4 regions of the Brevibacillus sp. FSL K6-6036 genome follow, and region 4 is predicted to be linked to each of the others. Evidence: riboswitches for the same ligand, from Rfam matches in the RefSeq annotation. Region 4 holds a riboswitch; each other region holds the start of a gene.
The links. Region 4 has a riboswitch for S-adenosylmethionine ahead of NST37_RS20615 (2,3-diketo-5-methylthiopentyl-1-phosphate enolase). Riboswitches for the same ligand answer to the same signal wherever they lie in the genome.
Positions count from the first base shown of each region.

Region 1 (3,498 bases), 990 kb from region 4:
TCCACATCCGTCTCCCGGCGCAGCTCGGCAGCCAGCTCTTCAGCCGGGCCGATCGATATATCTGCCAGCACCAGTTTTTGCAAATACTTCGATTTCACGATTTCACACGCGCTTACTTGTCCTACACCGCCAACTCCTAAAATAGCGACTCGCATAGAGTCCTCCTTCCATTTTTGGAAAACGTTCTATCTTCGCATTCGAAACAGCCATTTCTGCAAATGCAGATCGATCGTAGCAGGAAATACCGCGACTTGTGTCGCAACATCGATTGGTTCACGCGGACGAAGTCTCATCCAAACACCCTCCTTCTGCACACGGGCAGATCATAGTAGAAACCGAAGCTAAGTGGGACGATCGTGGATCAAAACAGGCAGCAGCCTACTCAAAAAAAGCACCTCCTTCCTGCTGAAAAAGTCAGAGTGGAGCGTCTTTTATTCATGTATATTCGACGCACCCGACGTCCCATGCGAATGGAAAAAGGGAATTATACTCTGACTTTTCTGAAAATATATGCAAGAATGATACCAAATGACCGGCTGCTTCCTGTGCAGTATGAAGGAGCATCGGCAGTACCATTATTCTCACTATTGAGAAAGCAAAAACCAAAACAAAGTGCTGGAAATGTCTGTTGGTGCGCCATCACCTGCATGAGAACACCTTATTAAAAATGAGAAACCTTTCTTTTCAAAAATGAAAGGAATCGTCCGAAGATGAAATGTCGGAAATATCTGGTTAACGGCTCAAACCGAATTCCTTACAATGTTGCCAACAGGAAAATACTGTTCTTATCCAGAGAGGCGGAGGGACTGGCCCGATGAAGCCCGGCAACCGTCACGCAGTTTGTGACAAGGTGCCAATTCCTGCAGGACTGATGACAGTCTTGACAGATAAGAAGCGGGAGTACGTCCATTCCGGATGCCAACCTTCTTCTTAACGGGAGAAGGTTTTTTATTTGTATGATCAAATGTTTTTGAGTTATCGCAACTTCATAACTTCTTTCTTATCCAGAGAGGTGGAGGGACTGGCCCGATGAAGCCCGGCAACCGTCACGCAGTTTGTGGCAAGGTGCCAATTCCTGCAAGACAGCAGCAGTATGTCTTGGCAGATGAGAAGGAGGCCCCCTGTAGCTCGCGAGCCTTCTTCTTAAACGGAAGAAGGCCTTTTTTATGTTTGAAATGAGAAAAAGAGGTGGAGTACATGAGTGCAAGTGTGGTAAAAGTAGGATTGCTTGGCGTAGGGACGGTGGGGGGCGGCGTCTTGAAAACGATCCGCTCTCAGCAGCAAAAGCTGTCGGACAGGTTGGGCAGACGTGTCGAGGTGGTCAAGGCGCTGGTCCGCAATGCGGAAAAGCAGCGGTCTGTACCGATTGAGAACAATCTGATCACGACCCGGTTTGAAGAAGTGCTGGCGTCGGACGTGGACATCGTCGTCGAGGTGATGGGCGGCGTCGAGCCGACATACGGCTATGTCCGTGCACTGATTGAAAAGGGCTGTCACATCGTCACCGCGAACAAGGAGCTGCTTGCCAAGCACGGAACGGAGCTGGTGCGGCTAGCCAATCGGCACGGCGTTCAGCTCGCGTACGAGGCCAGCGTAGCCGGAGGGATTCCGATTCTCGGCGTGCTGCGCCAGTTTCTCCGGACTAATGACATCGTATCGGTCAGCGGCATTTTAAACGGGACGACGAATTACATCCTGACGCGGATGGAACAGGAAAAGCTTCCCTACGCCGAAGTGCTGAAGCAGGCGCAGGAGCTGGGCTACGCCGAAGCGGACCCTGCCTCGGACGTAGAGGGCTGGGATGCCTTGTACAAAACGTACATCCTCGCCCAGCTCGTATTTGGTGAATCGCTGCCGCTGCATGCAGCCGAGAGGCAGGGGATTGAAAAGCTGCATCTCGGACAGATCGGCCTCGCCCGCGAATTGGGGTACCGGATCAAGCTGCTGGCCAAGGCTTCCAAGGCCGGGGGCGGTCTACAGCTTTCCGTCCGTCCAACGCTTCTGCCGCTGGATCACCCACTCGCGCAGGTGCAGGATGCCTACAACGCCGTGCAGGTGTCGGGCAATATCGTCGGCGACCTTTTGTTCATGGGCAAAGGGGCAGGCGAGCTTCCGACAGCAAGCGCTGTGGTGGAGGATCTGGCCTATTTGCTGACCCAGCGCTTCACTCCTCAGCCGGTCTGGCAGGAAAGCGAGCCGGCAGGCAATCGGGAAGCCGGGGAGAAGCGGTGCTTTTGCTATCTGGAAAGTAAAGCGTTGCGGGGAACGCCTGATCAAGTCACGCATTTTTTGGATCGGGCAGGAGTTCTCGTGGAAAAACAGCGAATACAATATGACTGGGCGAGCGTCTTGCGCATCGGCATGATTGCCAGCGGTTTTGCAGAGGAGCACAAGAAGGCGCTGCACCGCGATTTCGGCATCAGGGCGGAAGTGTTTCCCGTGTTGTGAGCGGAGACGGCCCAATGCTTCGGGATATAGACCGCATCCGGTTTCACCCCTAATAGAGGAGAAAAAGGGTGCCCATATCCCGCGGTAGAAGGAGGAAGCTCATGGATAAAAAGTATGTGCTCGCAATCGATCAGGGGACGACCAGTTCCCGGGCCATCTTGTTCGACAAGCAAGGAAGCATCGTCGGGATGGCCCAGAAAGAATTTCCCCAGCTCTTTCCCCAGCCAGGATGGGTAGAGCACAATGCCCTGGACATCTGGTCATCGGTCGTCGGCGTAATCGGCGAGGTTTTGGCCAGCCACAATGTTTCGGCGCAGGAAGTGGCAGCCATCGGGATCACCAATCAACGCGAGACGACCGTGGTGTGGAACAAGCATACCGGAGTGCCCATCTATCACGCAATTGTCTGGCAGTCGAGACAGACAGCGGGAATTTGCGAAGAGCTCAAAAGCAAGGGATACGACCCATTGTTTCGGGATACGACCGGTCTGCTGATCGATGCTTACTTTTCGGGCACAAAAGTAAAATGGATTCTCGACCATGTGGAAGGCGCCCGCGCTTTGGCGGAGCAGGGCGACCTCCTGTTCGGAACGATTGACACGTGGCTGATCTGGAAGCTGTCCGGCGGCCGGGCGCATGTGACCGACTATACCAACGCGTCGCGCACACTCATGTACAATATTTTTGATTTGAAGTGGGACGATGAGCTGCTGGCTCTGCTCGATGTCCCGCGTGCGATGCTGCCTGAGGTGAGAAGCAGCTCGGAGGTGTATGCGGTAACCGACAAGGATTTGTTCTTTGGCGTCGAGGTTCCGATCTCGGGGGCTGCAGGAGACCAGCAGGCCGCTTTGTTCGGGCAAGCCTGCTTCGAGCGGGGCATGGCCAAAAATACATACGGCACCGGCTGTTTTTTGCTGATGAACACCGGAGAACAAGCCGTTCGCTCCGAGCATGGCTTGCTGACGACGATCGCCTGGGGCCTTGGCGGAAAAGTGGAGTACGCGCTGGAAGGGAGCATTTTTGTCGCAGGCTCTGCAATCCAATGGCTGC
Region 1 is NZ_CP150173.1:3,157,614-3,161,111, reverse strand. Features, by position in the region: gene NST37_RS15880 (saccharopine dehydrogenase C-terminal domain-containing protein) at 1-155, opposite strand, end outside; SAM riboswitch class I at 783-894, shown strand; SAM riboswitch class I at 998-1,112, shown strand; gene NST37_RS15875 (homoserine dehydrogenase) at 1,198-2,448, shown strand; gene glpK (glycerol kinase GlpK) at 2,550-3,498, shown strand, end outside.
Region 1: another riboswitch for S-adenosylmethionine. It lies ahead of NST37_RS15875 (homoserine dehydrogenase); the one in region 4 lies ahead of NST37_RS20615 (2,3-diketo-5-methylthiopentyl-1-phosphate enolase).

Region 2 (3,498 bases), 700 kb from region 4:
CTTTTCGCTGAAACAGCCCTTTGCGCTGCGGTTCGTAGCCGATCACGATATTTTCCGCAACGGTAAAGTCGGGAAACAGCATGAAGTGCTGGTGAACCATGCCAATCCCGTGGCGGATCGCATCCTCCGGGCCGCGAAAGACGACGGGCTTGCCATTTACTGCGATCTCTCCGGCAGTGGGCTGCTCCATACCGTACAGCATGCGCATCAGCGTGGTTTTGCCCGCTCCGTTCTCGCCGACGATCGCATGGACCTCCCCCTCTTTCAACGTAAACGAAACGTTGTCATTGGCGGTAAAATCGCCGTAGCGCTTGGTCATGCCTCGCATTTCCAGTCGGTTCGCCACCTTTTTCCCCTCCCTCTTTTGTCTTCCCGGTAGAGCAGGAAACCGACTACGCTCATGTAGCCGGTTTCCGAATCAGCGCTCTTGCTATTGTTTCAGCGGGTCTGTCACGGTTCTCGTCCCCGCGACGATCTCATCCTTGATCGCCTTTACCTTGCTGACGACTTCTTCTCCAATGAACGGGTTCAACGGAGTCGGGCTGTCATGCGTAACATAGGTCACGCCGACGCCGTTCTCCTTCAGTCCGTAGGCGACGACACCCGGCTTCAAGCTGCCGTCCACAAATGCCTTCACCGTTTCATACACAGCGGAGTCCGTTCCTTTCAACTGGGACAGGACGATATGCTCAGGGTCGATGCTGGTCCGGTCAACGTCTTGTCCGGAGGTGTAGAAGCCTTTTTCCTTGGCTGCTTCAAACACGCCAAGATCTCCTACAGCCGCTGCGCCGTAAATAAAGTCCGCTCCTTTGGAAGCCTGCAGCAGCGCCAGCTCCTTCGCTTTTGCCGGGTCGCTGAAGCTGCCGACGTAGTTGATCTGCACTTCCGCGTTCGGGTTGGTCGCCTTGAGCCCTTCCTGAAACCCGACTGTCCATTTTTTCAGGATCGGAATGTCCATTGCTGCGACGATCCCTACCTTGTTGCTTTTGGTTGCCAAACCGGCAGCCGCTCCGACCAGGTATGCAGCCTCTTGCTCGCGGAACATGACACTGCGGACGTTGGGCAAATCAACTTGCGTATCGATGATGGCGAAGGTGCGGTCAGGATTTTCTGTCGCTACCTTTTTCAGCGCATCCTCGGCTTCAAAGGAAGACGTGATGATCAAATCGTATTGCTCGGCCACTGCCACGCGGATATTTTCCTCGATAGCCCCGTGGTCTGTGGATTCAATCGTCTTGACATCCACCCCGAATTCTTGGGCGGCTTTCTTCGCTCCATCGTCCATCTGCTGGAAGAACGGGTTAACCCCGATTTTCTCGGGCAGCACCAGCGCGATCCGCTTTTTCGCTGTTTCTTGTCCGCCTGTCTGGGCTTGTCCCTTGTCTTCGGGGGCGCTGCTGTTTGTCGAGCATCCGGCTGCCAGTACAGCAAACGTTGTTAATGCCAAAAGCAATTTTTTCATGGTGTCCTCTCCTATCACTAGTCCGCACAACAATATTCGTTTTTATTATATACACACGAAAGAAGTGCGTTTTTTTATGAGCATAAAATAATTAAAACACGAATAATATTATATTATTTAAAATTAATATTCGTCAATAACCTCCTTTGTACAAAGAAAAAACTCTTCCCGGAGGAAGAGTTTGCGGTATATCGCCAACCTCTTCCTCATCTCTCAAAATCCAAATGGATTTTGTAGGAATTGGCACCTTTCTGTGCACGTGTGCACAGTGGTTGCCGGGCTTCATCGGGCCAGTCCCTCCGCCGCTCTTGATAAGGTAAGGTGAAACTATTTAATTGATATTGAATTCATTCTAGCAGATCAATTGAAAAATGCAATTCTTTTTTCTGCAATTTCAAACATTACGATTATCGCTGAAATGATTGCTGCAGCTTTGTCGACAAGGCGTTCAGCTCGCCGAGCTCCTCGGTAATCTCCCGCACCTTTTGATGCTGGTTCTCCGCCGTCGCAAACAATTCCTCCAGGTTGGCAACAGACTCCTCGGTGACCGCTGTAATCGTAGACATCTCGGCCGCCACTTCCCCGGAGCGCATTTTCACGCGATCCATGCTCGTCCGCACATGCTCTACGGCCTCGAGGAACGCTTCCATGCCTGCACGAACCGTCTCGATAGACGCCACTGTCTCTACCGCCAGCTCCTGCCCCTTTGCTACCGACACTTCGCCCGTGCTCATATGCTTCACCGCATTTTCACTTTCTTGATGCAGCGACTGCAAAATTCCGGCGATCTCCTGCGTAGCCGTCGCGCTTTGCTCAGCCAGCTTGCGCACCTCGTCCGCCACGACGGCGAAGCCCCGGCCGTGCTCACCCGCACGAGCCGATTCGATCGCGGCATTGAGCGCGAGCAGGTTCGTCTGTGTCGCGATCTGGTTGATCGTCTGGACGATTTCCTCGACCTTGTTGGCTTGCTTGTTCAGCTCGCGGATCGTCGAAGACGCCACATTGACCGCCTGAACGATTTGCTCCATTTGCTCGGAAAGCTCGCTCATCATGCTGATGCTTCCTGCCAAGCGGCGGCTGTTCTGATCCGCTTCCGCCTTCATGACGGCCGCTTGCTCGTTGACAGTCACAATTTCCTGGTCGATCGATTGCACTTCTTCCTCGATTTTGACAGTGGAATTGGCTTGGGATTCCATTCCGGTCGCCACTTCCTTGAAGGCGACCATCATCTCGTCCGTGTTGCGCCTTGTCGTCTCGGCATGCTCATGGACATGCACGGATGTGCGCTCCACCTGCTCTGTTACCATCTTGATATTCCGCAGCAGCTCTTCCAGGCGCTGCTCTTTGTCTTCGGCTTCCCGTCTCGCGCTGTCCGCTTTTGCAAGCGACGCTTGTCCAGCCAGACAGAGATAGGTGAGCCCCGCGATCATCAGCACGAAAGCGACAATGCGAAGCAGCAAATTGACTTCCGAAAAATGGCCGTCAAACAACTGGTAAGAACCGGTGTAAAATCCGATTAATGTCGCCGCAACCTGCATCGCCCCCGCCGATACAATCAGCTTCCAGTCCAGATAGGCTGCCAAAAAGCCCAGGACGATGAACGCGAGAAACGAGATTTCCTGAAACGGTGTATAGTGGTCAAATGCAATCGAGTAATAGAGAAGACCAATTCCGACCAGATACCGGATCAAGTAGCTGTCCTTGCGAATGAAGTACAACGGAGAAACGATCAGTGTTGCCAGCAAGCCTGCGGAGGTGACCTTCCAGAAGTTCACATCCATCTGATACGCGATCCAGCCTGCAACCCAGAGATGATTCCATAAAATAAAGATCATAAAGCCTTCTTTGTTCGTCAAGGTGTTGCGGACCAACTGAAACATATGTACCCCCTCTTGCCTGTCGTACTTGCGAAATGCTCTTGATGCCATTATAGACTGAGAAAAGTCCCAGCGACTACGAATAATGTAAGAATGTGTGAAAAAAGTTCCATCATTCGACTGGTTCTGAAGATGCACAACTGGTCGTTTTCGGCCTCG
Region 2 is NZ_CP150173.1:4,844,872-4,848,369, forward strand. Features, by position in the region: gene NST37_RS23690 (ABC transporter ATP-binding protein) at 1-346, opposite strand, end outside; gene NST37_RS23695 (BMP family protein) at 431-1,462, opposite strand; SAM riboswitch class I at 1,666-1,780, opposite strand; gene NST37_RS23700 (methyl-accepting chemotaxis protein) at 1,870-3,342, opposite strand.
Region 2: another riboswitch for S-adenosylmethionine. It lies ahead of NST37_RS23695 (BMP family protein); the one in region 4 lies ahead of NST37_RS20615 (2,3-diketo-5-methylthiopentyl-1-phosphate enolase).

Region 3 (3,498 bases), 1.5 Mb from region 4:
GCAACGGTTGCACCGTCAGCGAGTTCATCCACGCTTTTTACTTTTTTGGAATATGCGCCAAACGGCTCGATATGAACAGGTACTACTTCTACCAGGTTCATGTTTTGTCCTTTGTTGAAATCATCGAGGTACGGCTTGTGCTGGAAGAAATTGGCGTCCAGCTGCTTTTCATTTACTTGCACGTTAGGTTGAACGTAGTCGGTAAATTCTTTGACTTCCAGAATTACGCCCTGCTCCTTCAGCTTCGGCGCGACGAACTTCAAAATCTCAGCCTGCGGGACCGGCGTTGCGCCCACTTTCAGCGTTACTTCTTTTTGCTCGCCTTGGGAACCGCCGGCAGACGGCGCGGGAGCCGATTCATTTTGGCTGCCGCAAGCAGCCAGAGACAGTGCCAGTACAGTGGACAGTACAGATACGACCAATTTCTTCACAGATGATTTCCCCTTTCTATTTTGAACATTCTCTATGGACAAGATCCTACTTCCGGCTGAACTTGATGACGAGCCTGTCGCCCACCATCTGCAGGATCTGAACCAACACAAGCAAAATACATACCGTCACGACCATGACGTCTGTCTGGAAGCGCTGATACCCGTAGCGGATCGCCAGGTCTCCCAAGCCTCCGCCGCCGATGACCCCGGACATCGCCGTGTAGGACACGAGCGACACCGTGGTAATCGTAATCCCGGCGATCAGCCCCGAACGGGATTCCGGCAAGAGCACGCTGCGGATAATTTGCCAGTTGGAAGCACCCATCGATTGCGCCGCTTCAATCACGCCGCGATCAACCTCGCGCAGGGAGGTCTCCACCAGTCTGGCGAAAAAGGGAGCCGCCCCGATCACCAACGGAGGAATCGAGCCCTTTACCCCGAGTGAGGTGCCGACGAGCATTTTGGTAACAGGAATCAGCAGGATCATCAGGATGATGAATGGCACCGAACGCAAAACGTTTACGACAAAGGATGAGATCGAATAAAACGCGCGATTCTCCAAAAGCTGGCCTCTGGATGTGAGAAACAGCAAAATGCCCAGCGGCAGCCCGATAACGACGGTAAACAAGGTGGAAAAGCCAAGCATCGTCAACGTATCCTGCGTTCCCTTCCAAATTTCCGCCCAGTCTATATTTTTAAGCGTGAATCCCATTTTAAATCACCTCCACTTCCAGGCCGCGCTGACGAAGCGTATCGACAGCTTTCCTGTTCTGCTGCGCATCCCCGCCCAACTCGATCACGAGCTGGCCATATGGGGTGTCTTTCATACGCGAAATGGTTCCTTGCAGGATACTGAACACCGTACCGGTTTCCTGCATCGTTTGGAACAGAATCGGCTGGTAGGTCTGTTCTCCGAGGAACGTGACACGCAGGATCGTTCGGTCGCCTGACGCCTTTTCATGAGCGACGGCAGCCCGCAGCTCGCTGGAGTCTGCTACTTGTTCCACGAACTCCTGTGTCGTCGGGTGCTGCGGCTTTAAGAACACATCCAGAACATTGCCCATTTCCACAATGTGCCCCCCGTCAATGACACCGACCCGATCGCAAATGGAGCGGATGACATGCATTTCGTGGGTAATGAGGACGATCGTCAAGCCCAGCTTTCGGTTGATGTCCAAAAGCAGCGCCAGAATGGAGTTGGTCGTCTGCGGGTCCAAAGCGGATGTCGCCTCGTCGCACAGCAGCACCTTGGGGTCGCTCGCCAGCGCCCGGGCAATGCCGACACGCTGCTTTTGTCCGCCCGACAATTGTGACGGATACTTGTCGCGATGCTGTTCCAGCCCTACCAACGCCAGCATTTCCTTCACCTTTTTGTCGATCTCCGCCTTGGGCCGCTTGGCCAGCTTGAGCGGAAACGCAACGTTCTCCCCGACCGTAGCGGACGAGAGAAGGTTGAAGTGCTGAAAAATCATTCCGATATGCCGCCGCTGTTCCTGGAGCCTGCCTTCATCCAGCTTGGTCAGATCGACCCCGTCTACAATAACGCTGCCCGCTGTCGGACGTTCCAACAGGTTGATGCAGCGAATCAGCGTACTTTTGCCGGCACCGGAATGTCCGATGATGCCGAAAATTTCCCCCTTCTCGATCGAGAGGTCAATTCCGCGCAGCGCAGGTGTTTTATGGCCTTTTACAATGTAGTCTTTTTTCAGATTCTGCAACCGAATCATCCGGTTCACCTCCCATTACAATCAACAGCCCCTTTTTCATCAGGCGAAAAAGGGGCTGCACCGCATTATACGATCGCATTCACCCTTCTCATCTGTCAAGATTCTACAATCTTGTAGGAATTGGCACCGCGCCACCCATCAGAATCGATGAGCCGGTTGCCGGGCTTCATAGGGCCTGTCCCTCCGCCGCTCTGGATAAGAAGAATTCTACGTATATTTAGTTTGAAGAACTTTATTTCTTTTTATGATACAAAACGGATTATATGCTATACCAAAATAGAAAGTCAATGGGCAATTAATCCAACACGCCGTTGCGGACAATTTCTACATCGATGTTGTAATCGAAGCGGGACTTCCTGTACATCTCATGCCACTGATCGTGAGACAGCTTCCGCGCCCCGCGGAATTTTGCCCGGTATAATTCCCCGAACCCAAAGGGGTCTACCTCCCATTTTTGCATTTTGGCGACGACCTTGGCCAAATCCTGCTTCATGTTTTCAGACAAGGCCTGCTCCATTTTTCTGAGTACCTCCGGTTGTTCTATTTTTAACGGTATTGACATTTCCAGAATGCGTGTCCGTACTTTCACATCGACCTTGTAGGTCAGTGGATTCGTACTGACAATATCGACGTGGGTCTTGCTGCTCAGCGTATCAAATACCATTTGGATGTCAGGGCCGGTTGTGTTCTTCTTTTTCGGCTTTACCCCCATCCTCTCCGGATCTACCGACGTTTCGTACGTTCCCGCTCGATAAGCATCATGAACTAGCTTGATGTGAAAGGCTTCCTTTGGAGGAATCCAGCCGACATATTTGTCCTTGTGAAACAGAGCCACGCCTTTGATCCTCACCTCATCCCCTTTCCTCTCAAGAAAAGGGACGTAAGGGTCGATTCCCTCGCTGAAGTAGGAGCGGTAAAACTCATGGAGAGTAGGAGACGGAATTTTGTCATCCTCTACGTTGTGCCGGATCAATTGGTAGAGGTAAATGCCAATATTGCCTTCCTCTTTGAATTTGTACGTCAGCAAATCGTAGGTTTGGCCCTCAATGACACTTAAATAAACCCGGCTTCCAATCGAGGGGTCGCGGTACAGAGTGTCCACAATGCTGCCTATCCCTTTTCTGGCCAGCTCCTCGCTGTACATCGCGACCCGAAGCTGCCCGCCCAGCACTTCTTTGTCTGACTGCAGGTTGGCCTTGTCGCGAATGCCCTTGCTCGTCAGACTGATGCCGGACATCACCTGCACTTTTTCTTCAGCCTCGGGATTGATGGAGGGCATCACCACCGTTCCGCGTATGTTCCCGTCCTTTAACAGGTCATATCCCGCCACCGTAATCATT
Region 3 is NZ_CP150173.1:534,024-537,521, reverse strand. Features, by position in the region: gene NST37_RS02915 (MetQ/NlpA family ABC transporter substrate-binding protein) at 1-431, opposite strand, end outside; gene NST37_RS02910 (methionine ABC transporter permease) at 478-1,143, opposite strand; gene NST37_RS02905 (methionine ABC transporter ATP-binding protein) at 1,145-2,158, opposite strand; SAM riboswitch class I at 2,244-2,360, opposite strand; gene NST37_RS02900 (Ger(x)C family spore germination protein) at 2,454-3,498, opposite strand, start outside.
Region 3: another riboswitch for S-adenosylmethionine. It lies ahead of NST37_RS02905 (methionine ABC transporter ATP-binding protein); the one in region 4 lies ahead of NST37_RS20615 (2,3-diketo-5-methylthiopentyl-1-phosphate enolase).

Region 4 (3,498 bases):
GGAATGACGCGGTAGACGACAGCGTGGACCAGCGTCTCTGCTGACGGCTTGAGTGCTGTAGGTTCTACCGGCTGAGAGTTGCCGTCTACGACCAGATAGTCCTCGGGCGAGAGCTTTGTCTTGTCCTTGCCGCTGGCAGTCACGGCAAATTGCAAGGGTTCGTCGCTCAATTTGATCGAAAGGTTGCCGCTGGTGCCGGGAAACCAGTCCCGGCGGGCAAAGGTCAGCTTGGCTTCGTCCAGGCGGCGAAAAGCGTCCAAGCGCTGTTCAAGTGTAATCGTCATGATGATGGTACCTCCTGCCTGCGTTTCAGCTCCTGCAAGATAGCGATGACGTCGTGGAACGTCGCAAACGACTTGAAGGGCAGCCCCAGCTCCTCGCTTTTTTGAGCCAGGAGCGAACGGGCAATGACAAAGTCGGCGATTTTGGCTCCGGCCAGATCGGTGATCGAATCGCCGATGACGACGCGGTAGTATCGCTCTGGATCGTAGCGGCGGATAATGGCTGTTTTGCACATGCCGCAGTTGTTGTCGCAATGCTCGTCGCACGCATGCGGCCAGGTAATCGTGATGCGCGGTCCGCTGAAGTCGCTGCCGTTGCAATAGATCGGCACATCGAGTGCAAACGGGGCAAGGATCGGCTCGACAAAAAAGTCAATGCCGCCGCTGGTGATCAACAGCTCGATGCCTTCCTCCCGGCAGAAGCGGACGAATTCGGCAAATCCGGGGCGAATCGTCGCCTCTTTGACGATGTAGTCTATGATCTCCTGCTTTTTCTCGGATGGGATCAGCTTGAACAACGCGCCGACACCTTCGCGGATCGACACCTTTTGGGTGAGAATCTGCTCGATCAACTCTTCCCGCTCAGGCGGAGCAAAACGTCGCATAATCGCGACAATATTGTCTTTTTCCGTAATTGTTCCGTCAAAATCGCAAAACAGCACGAGTGGCTTGGTCATCATTTTGTTCCCCATTTCTGCAAAGCCTGTGACAGTTCAGCAGATTCGGAGGAAGCGTCCTCCAGCGTTTGTCCTGCCACGACTGCGTTGATCGCTGCGACAAACGCTCGGGCGCCTGCCGTCGCACCACCTGGATGGCCGTGAATGCCCCCACCGGCATTGACCACCTGGTCCAGGCCAAAATCCTCGTACAATTGCGGGACAAGGCCGGGATGGATGCCCGCAGACGGTACCGGAAATGATTTGCGCAAAGTTCCGGTCGGTTCGGTCAAATGCTCCGCCAGCTTGAGCGCTTCTTCTTTGTTCAACGCCACATTTCCGTACGGCGATGGGAAGAGCACCAGGTCTGCGCCAGCCAAGCGCATCAGCTTGCCCAGGAGCAGCGGTGTCCCAATACCGTAGTCGGGCGACGGATAGTAGGCTCCGGCGAGCGCCGGGTGGGCCATAATCGGCACCTGAACATCCGGGTCTGCAGCCAGTCGGTGCAGGGCATCGTAGCCAAAGGCAAGCACGTTAAACAGCAGGCAGTCTGCGCCGGCTTCCACAGCTCTCTTGGCACGTTCGGTCAAGTCGGTGACCGGCCCGGTCAGATTGGCCGCATACAGAACCGGTTTCCCTGTTTCCGCTTCTGTTTCCCGGGCAATCTGTTTAAACGCCCGGATTCGTTCCAGAAAGGGAGCACGGTCATCGGCAAAGAAAATTTCGTCATCTTTTACTAGGTCAACGCCGCCCAGAGCCTGTGCCCGAAACTGGGTTTTCAGATCGTCAAACGGCAGGCCGAGGCAGGATTTGAAAATGCTCATCAAGAGTGGGCGATTATGCGCTCCGAGCCGATCTCTGATGCCTGAGATGCCGTATTTCGGGCCGGGAAAAGCGGCCAAAAACGCTTCCGGAAACTGTATGTCAATCAGCTTGATTTTTCCGTCCATGGACAGTTTCCCAAAGACGCCTGTCAACAAGGACGGAATGTCAGCGGTAAAGTTGCGAACCGGGTAGCTGATCGTAATCAATCCGCGGCTTTCGCCGTTTTCCAGGGTATCGAGCACCTGGGCGCCGACAGCTTCACCCAAATAGGGCTTCAAATCTGCCTGCTTGGCTGCGGGCAGATCGGTCCAACTGCCGACAGTCATCCCGACGGCGATCGCTTCCGCCTTTTTTTGCAAGTCCTTTGCCTGAGTCAAATAGGTGACGAGGATGCGTTGTTCGCTCAATGAGGAAACCTCCTTTTCTCGCAAAAAAACCTCCCCTTCGAGAGGGGAGGCGCTTTCGTCCGATAACGTTTTCGTCTCCTCTCATCTCTCGGTTCAGGGTCGAAGTGGCAGACTTTCGTCAGCGGCTTCGACTCTCACCGTTGGAATTAGCACCGTTTCGCCCCCCTTGCAGGGTAAGCGCCGGTTGCCGGGCATCATAGGGCCAGTCCCTCAGCCAGCTCGCGATAAGAGTTTCATGTACAGTATGCATTTGACTTGCGATAACCCCATGATATGCTGTTCCTTTTCGGGAGTCAACCCTTGTTTTGAGCATTAAAAATTTTGCTGCAGGTGGAACTTTTTCTAAAAAAAGGCGTGGTATCAGGTGAAAGGGTGTGAAGGAATGGGAAAGGCAGGAGTGGAGGATGTGTACCGCCTGCACGTCAATGACATATACCGCTACCTCCGCAAGCTCACCGGCGATGCAGGCTGGGCGGAGGATCTGACGCAGGAGACCTTTTTCCGTGCCTTTCAGCACCTGGATACCTATCGGGGAGAAAAAGTGCGTCCTTGGCTGTTCAAGGTAGCGTACCACGCGTTTATCGACTGGCACCGCAAGCAAAAGCGCAGGCCTGTTCAACTGATCGACACCTTGCCTGAGCAGGCGGATCAGGCGGCGGTCAGTCCGGAATCGGCGGCACTGGCTAGGGAGACGGCGGCCCTCGTGCAGACTGTTCTCCGGGGGCTGCCGGAAAAACAGCGACAGGTGCTGCTGCTTCATGCGGAAAAGCTCAGCTATGCGGAAATAGCCGACGTCCTCGGCATCGATGTGGCCGATGTGAAGCGGTCGATCTACCGGGGACGATTGAAGATGCGAAAATGGTGGGGGGACGGTCAACATGGCGGATAACGGCAAGCTGGAGGATCATAAGCAAAAAAGCCGGGAGCGCGATCAGCTCCTTCTCGCTTATCTGCGGGGGGAGCTTGGCGCTGAGGAGACAGCGCGATTGAGGCAGCGTCTCGCAGACGACCCGGAGTATGCGGAGCGACTGGAGGAGCTTTTGCTGGGAGGCGGGCTGATGCAGACAGAACCGGAAGACAAAGCCGCGGATTTTTTGCCGGAGGAGAAGCAGCGCTCCATCATCCGCTGGGGAAAGTGGAAGAGCAGGCTGTCCAACGCCGCCTACACGGTGGGGATCTCGCTGCTGATCGGCTTTGTCCTGTTGTTTGTCAACTATTGGATTGGCCGGTCGCTGTATGAAGATATGTTTCGCGTCTCCAAGGATTTGGTGAATTTCACTCAGCCGGGGATCGTAGCAGGCAGCAGCGGCGCGCAGGTTGGCCTTTTTT
Region 4 is NZ_CP150173.1:4,149,245-4,152,742, reverse strand. Features, by position in the region: gene NST37_RS20625 (methylthioribulose 1-phosphate dehydratase) at 1-284, opposite strand, end outside; gene NST37_RS20620 (2-hydroxy-3-keto-5-methylthiopentenyl-1-phosphate phosphatase) at 281-958, opposite strand; gene NST37_RS20615 (2,3-diketo-5-methylthiopentyl-1-phosphate enolase) at 958-2,169, opposite strand; SAM riboswitch class I at 2,248-2,400, opposite strand; gene NST37_RS20610 (sigma-70 family RNA polymerase sigma factor) at 2,552-3,058, shown strand; gene NST37_RS20605 (anti-sigma factor) at 3,048-3,498, shown strand, end outside.